Regions from separate parts of the Azorhizobium sp. AG788 genome, predicted to be linked through region 2. Evidence: predicted binding sites of a transcription regulator. Region 2 holds the regulator's gene; the other holds the start of a gene.

Region 1 (3,203 bases), on a different contig from region 2:
GCGCAGCCGAGCCGACATTCTCGCCGAGCTGTGGCTCGACGAGGATCACCACCGGCCCGCCGGCGATCCAGGGCTTCGTGCTGTCGGTTCCGGCGCCGGGCATCAGCGCCCTCCCCGGCAGGACGGGTAAGGGACAGCGGGCGGCATGGAAGAAAGAACGTGCTCAGACATGCGCCCGTCATAGAGCCGGAACCGGATGGAGCAAAGCCGCCTCGTGCCCTCGCCGGTTCCGGCACGCCGCCTCAGGGCCGCGCGGGCAGGCGGCTCACGGTGATGAGGCTGCTGGCGGCGGTCTTGCCGCGGATGATGCCCCACACCACGCCGGGATCTGAAGGGTCGAAGGCAAAGCCCTGGCCGGCAATCTCCAGCGGGATGGTCTCCTGCCAGCGCATCACCGAGCCCATCTCGGGCGGCGCCACCACGTAAAGCTCCGCATTGTCGTGGCCGGTGATGTAGAGCCGCCCGTCCGGCCCGAAGGCGCCGCCGGAATTGCTCATGTCCTGGAACTTCGCCACCAGCGCATCGGGATAGACGAAGGCCTCGGCGATGCTCCAGTCCGGATTGAAGCGCACAACCTGCGTTGCGTACTTGTTGCCGTAGGCGAGCGGGCTCTTGTCGAACACGCGATTGTAGTTGGCGAAGGCGCCCCACCAGCGGCCCTGTGGATCGCGATCCAGCCAGGTGAGCGAGCCCCGCTCGATGCCGAAGCTGTGGCTTTCCAGATGCTTCAGGCTTTCCGCATCCCAGACCTCGATGGAGCTGGTCATCGGCCAGTCGGGATAATTGGAGTGGGCGGTGTAGAGCTTGCCGTCGCGCACCACGCCGCTGTCCATGTGGATGATGGGGCCGGCCTTCGGCCCCTCCCATTTGGCCAGGGGCTTGCCGGTCGCCTTGTCCAGCTTGACGATGATGCGGTTGTCGATGGCATAGGCATAACGGTCTGTCACCGCCACGGCCTGCCGGGCCTCCGGCACCTCGAAGCGGGCGATGGTCTGGGCGGCGGGGCGCAGTTCCTGCGCCGAGGCGGCGGGCGTGGCCAGAACGAGGGCGAGCGCAAGGCCGGCGCCGGCACGGCGGGCCATTGCGCTCGCGGGTCGCACGGTCGGAACGGGGCGGATGGTCAGAACGGGGCGGACGGTCATGGCGGGCTCCGGTCGGGGCGGCGCCCCGCAAGGCTTCGATCCGGCGCCCCCCTATCAAGCGGCTGTGACGGGCGCGCGACACCCCTCGCCCATTCCCACAGGCCGTCTCGGCCCGCCCGGCTGAAAACCTTGTCCTAAAGTCGGCGCAATGCCCTTCTTCCGCTCGGGCCGGCATCGGAGTATCACGCGCACACCGGCGCCTGGCTGCGTGGACCGGCGCTGAGGCCCCATTACGATACGAATCCGCGTGAGGTGTCACCCATGGCGAAGATCAAGGTCGCAAATCCGGTCGTCGAGCTCGACGGCGATGAGATGACGCGGATCATCTGGCAGTATATCAAGGACAAGCTGATCCACCCCTACCTTGATATCGACCTCGAGTATTACGACCTTTCGGTCGAGAACCGCGACGCGACCAACGATCAGGTCACGATCGACGCGGCGAACGCCATCAAGAAGCACGGCGTGGGCGTCAAGTGCGCCACGATTACTCCCGACGAAGCCCGCGTGAAGGAATTCAACCTCAAGGAAATGTGGAAGTCGCCGAACGGCACGATCCGCAACATCCTCGGCGGCGTGATCTTCCGTGAGCCGATCATCTGCAAGAACGTGCCGCGCCTCGTGCCGGGCTGGACGCAGCCGATCGTGGTCGGTCGCCATGCCTTCGGCGACCAGTATCGCGCCACCGACTTCAAGGTGCCCGGCAAGGGCACGCTGACCATCTCCTTCGTGGGCGAGGACGGCACGAAGATCGAGAAGGAAGTCTACAAGTTCCCGGGCGCCGGCGTTGCCCTGTCCATGTACAACCTGGACGAGTCGATCCGCGATTTCGCCCGCGCCTCGCTGAACTACGGCCTGATGCGGAACTATCCGGTCTATCTCTCCACGAAGAACACGATCCTGAAGGCCTATGACGGCCGCTTCAAGGACATCTTCCAGGAAGTCTATGACGCCGAGTTCAAGGCCGAGTTCGAGAAGCGCAAGCTCACCTATGAGCACCGCCTGATCGACGACATGGTCGCTTCCGCCCTCAAGTGGTCCGGTGGCTATGTGTGGGCCTGCAAGAACTACGACGGCGACGTGCAGTCGGACATCGTGGCCCAGGGCTTCGGCTCGCTCGGCCTGATGACCTCCGTGCTGATGACTCCCGATGGCCAGACTGTCGAGGCCGAAGCCGCTCACGGCACGGTGACCCGCCACTACCGCGAGCACCAGAAGGGCAAGGAGACCTCCACCAACTCCATCGCCTCCATCTTCGCCTGGACCCGTGGCCTCGCGCACCGCGCCAAGCTCGACGGCAATGACGAACTGAAGCGCTTCGCCGACACGCTCGAGAAGGTCTGCGTCGATACGGTGGAAGCCGGCGACATGACCAAGGATCTCGCCCTGCTGGTCGGCGCCGACCAGAAGTGGCTGTCCACCACGGGCTTCCTCGACAAGGTGTCCGAGAACCTCGCAAAGGCCCTCGCGGCCTGATGCCGCCGGGCGCCCTTACCGGCGCCCGGTCCTTTCCCGCGGCCCGCCTCGCTCGTCAGGAGCGGCGCGGGCCGTCGTCGTTCTGGGCGTCGCCCATTTCCTCGGAGAGGATGTCGCCACGCGGCTTCAGCGGATGCAGCGTGCGCGTGCCCCGAAGATCATCGATGCGCTTGCGGATTTCCGGACGGCGCGCCATCAGGTCCTCAAGGTCGCGACCGTCGAGGATGAGCAGCTGGGTGCGGGTGAGGCAGCGGATGGTGCCGCTCCGCACCGTGCGGGAGAGCAGCGCCATCTCGCCGAAGAACTGCCCCTCTCCCAAGAGCACGATGCCTTCTTCCAGTTCCACCTGCACCTCGCCGGAGAGAATGAAATACATCGAGCGGGCCGGGTCGCCCCGCCGCGCCAGGATCTCGCCGGGCTGGGCCGTGTGGGAGGAGAGGATGCGCAGGATCTCGCCGATGCCGGCGGCATCGAGGTCCGCAAACAGCGGCACGCGCGCGACCATCCCCCAGGTCACGACGAAGTCCCGCCGCCGGATCACGTCCGCGAAGGACGAGGCGATGATGCCCACGGGGAGCGCCAGCA
Region 2 (3,203 bases):
GAAGCAGGAATTCACGATCGTCATCGTGACCCATAACATGCAGCAGGCGGCGCGCTGCGCCGACCGCACGGCGTTCTTCTACCTCGGCGAACTGGTGGAGGTCGGCCCCTCGGACGTGATCTTCACCAATCCGAAGGAGATCAAGACGCGCGACTACATCACTGGCCGGTTCGGCTGACGCGGCACGGGGAGGTTTTGATGCCTGAACATACTGTTTCCTCTTTCGATGCCGAGCTGAAGGAACTGGGCCGCAAGATCGTCGAGATGGGCGGCCAGGCCGAGCGTCTGGTGGCCGATTCCGTCGGCGCCCTGATCCGCCGGGACGGCACCGCCGCCCAGCGCGTGGTGGTGATGGACGCTGCCATCGACCACATGCAGCGCGACATCGAGGAAAAGGCGGTGCTGGTCATCGCCAAGCGCCAGCCCATGGCCAGCGACCTGCGGGACATCGTGGCCACCCTGCGCATCTCCAACGATCTGGAGCGCATCGGTGACCTCGCCAAGAACGTCGGCAAGCGCGTGCTGGCCATCGAGGGCGAATACCACCCGCAGAAGCTGGTGCGCGGCGTCGAGCACATGACCGACCTCGTGCTTGAGCAGCTCAAGGAAGTGCTGGACGCCTATGCCGGCCGCGACGAGGCCAAGGCGCTCGAGGTGTGGCGCAAGGATGCCAGCGTCGACACCATGTACACCTCGCTGTTCCGCGAACTCCTCACCTACATGATGGAAGATCCGCGCAACATCTCCGTGTGCACGCACCTCCTGTTCTGTGCCAAGAACATCGAGCGCATCGGCGACCATGCCACCAATGTGGCCGAGACCGTCTATTACATGGTCACCGGCAACATGCTCTCCGACGATCGTCCGAAGGCGGACGCGTCCAGCGAGACCACGGTGACCTTCCCCACCCGCACCCTTCAGGGGTAAGCCAACGTGCCTGCGCGCATTCTGATCATCGAGGACGAGGAGCCGCTGACGCTCCTCCTGCGGTACAACCTCGAGAGCGAGGGTTACGCCGTCGACAATGTGGGGCGGGGTGATGAAGCCGAGACGCGGCTGCGCGAGAGCGTGCCCGATCTCGTCATCCTCGACTGGATGCTGCCAGGCCTTTCGGGCATCGAGCTCTGTCGCCGGCTGCGCACGCGGCCGGAGACGGAGCGCCTGCCCGTCATCATGCTGACCGCCCGTGGCGAAGAGACCGAGCGGGTGCGCGGCCTTGCCACCGGCGCCGACGATTATGTGGTGAAGCCCTTCTCCGTGCCGGAATTGCTGGCGCGCGTGCGGGCGCTGCTGCGCCGGGCCAAGCCCGAGCATGTGGCGACCCTGCTGCGGGCCGGCGACATCGAGCTCGACCGCGAGACCCATCGGGTCCACCGCTCGGGCCGCGAGGTGCATCTCGGTCCGACCGAGTTCCGCCTGCTCGAATTCCTGATGCAGAGCCCCGGCCGCGTCTTCTCCCGCGAGCAGTTGCTCGACGGCGTGTGGGGCCAGGACGTCTATATCGACGAGCGCACCGTGGACGTGCATGTGGGCCGCCTGCGCAAGGCGATCAATCGCGGCCGCCAGCCCGATCCCATCCGCACCGTGCGCGGCGCCGGCTATTCCTTCAACGAAATGTTCGCCCGCGCCCATTGAGGGGCGCGGTGCGCCACGCCATCTGCCGTCCGATGGCCGCGTGGGTGGCGCGAGGGAGGCTGAGCATGGCAGGTGTGGTGCGCATGTCGGGTCGTTGCCTGAAGGCGGCGGCCCTCGCCCTGGCGCTGTTGCCTCCCTTCGCGTCCACCGGCGCACAGGCGCGGCCCAACACGCGCGCCATGACCTGCGACCAGGCGGCGCGGCTGGTCGCCCGGGCCGGCGGCATCGTGCTCGACACCTCCGCGACCACCTTCGACCGCTATGTGAGCGATTTGCGCTTCTGCATGCCGCAGCAGGCGCTGCGGCCGGCCTTCGAGCCGACGCGCGACAATCCGCAATGCTTCATCGGCTACACCTGCTACGACCCCGCCAAGGGAGACTGGCGCTGGGGCTGGGGCTGGTGAGCCGCCCGCTGGCAGCAGGCCGCGGCTGAGCCTATGTTGGAGCGGTCGCCGGAGACGGTGGCGAACGCCACAAGGGGCCGCGCCGAACGCGGCTGCGGGAGTTAAGGATCATGAACAACTGGTCGCGCGCTGTTCTGGCGCCGGTTCTGCTGGCCGGTGCCGTCGTCGCCTCCGGGGCGGCGCTTGCGCAGGGGCTGCCGGACAGCCGCAAGATGAGCTGTGCGCAGGCCACCGGCATGGTGCGCCAGCAGGGTGCCGTGGTGCTCGCCACATCTCAGCTGGTTTACGACCGCTATGTGGTGAGCGGGGCCTATTGCCCCATGGACCAGCAGACCAACCCGGCCTGGGTGCCGACCCGCGACAATCCGCAGTGCTTCGTGGGCTATACCTGCTACGATCCGACGCGGGACCGGCGCTGACGGATGCGCGCCCGGCGTGTCATCCGCGCCGGGCATCGTCTTCGACGGTCATAAGGCCCCTGAAAACCGAAGCCCCGCCGGAGCGGGGCTGGGTCAGGACAGATCAGAGACGGGCCACCCGGCGGTCCCGCCGGCGATCCTGGACCGGCTGGTAGGCCATCCGGGCATGGGTGGTGCAGTAGGGCATCCCGGGAAGGCTGCGTCCGCCGCAGAAATAGAAGGCGTCCGTCCCCGGTTCGCCCACCGGCCAGCGGCAGGTGGCTTCCGTGAGATTCATGATCGTGCAGCGCTGGCCCATCGGCACGATGTTGGCGGAGGGCTGAGCCTCCGGCGCGGGCGCCGGAGCGGTCTCCACCAGTTCCTCGAAGGCCGGGGCGAGGGCGGTGTTGCCGATGGTCGCCGGACGGGTCGGGGCCTGGGGGCGCGGTGCGGGCGCCTCGGGACGGGCGGCCTTGCGCGGACGGGCCGCGACGGCCGGAGCCTTTGCCCGGCCCGACAGGCCGAGACGGTGAACCTTGCCGATCACGGCATTACGCGTGATCCCGCCGAGTTCAGCCGCGATCTGGCTGGCCGACAGTCCTTCGCTCCAGAGCTTTTTCAAGAGTTCGACGCGCTCGTCGTTCCAGCTCATCGCTCGCCTCCTTGGCTGCCTCATCGAATCCCCGGCCGCTTCCTGCGACGCGCTGTCCGCGCGCAGGACTGGGGAGCCGACGCCACTTGGGAACGGTGCCGCACGACATCTCGT

The links. The regulator PhoB, encoded in region 2, activates phosphate uptake and scavenging genes when phosphate is short. The targets are predictions, from matches to a motif close to TGTCATNNANCTGTCAT.
Region 1: the regulator PhoB is predicted to act here: its motif matches at 1,207-1,223, upstream of DFO45_RS13125 (cycloisomerase).

Annotation. Positions count from the first base shown of each region.
Region 1 covers NZ_SOBM01000004.1:516,388-519,590, reverse strand. Annotated here, with positions in the region: gene DFO45_RS13130 (RNA methyltransferase) at 1-103, opposite strand, end outside; gene DFO45_RS13125 (cycloisomerase) at 243-1,142, opposite strand; gene DFO45_RS13120 (NADP-dependent isocitrate dehydrogenase) at 1,404-2,618, shown strand; gene DFO45_RS13115 (cyclic nucleotide-gated ion channel) at 2,674-3,203, opposite strand, start outside.
Region 2 covers NZ_SOBM01000001.1:181,697-184,899, forward strand. Annotated here, with positions in the region: gene pstB (phosphate ABC transporter ATP-binding protein PstB) at 1-178, shown strand, start outside; gene phoU (phosphate signaling complex protein PhoU) at 199-927, shown strand; gene phoB (phosphate regulon transcriptional regulator PhoB) at 934-1,635, shown strand; gene DFO45_RS00870 (hypothetical protein) at 1,701-2,039, shown strand; gene DFO45_RS00875 (hypothetical protein) at 2,150-2,458, shown strand; gene DFO45_RS00880 (GcrA family cell cycle regulator) at 2,562-3,089, opposite strand.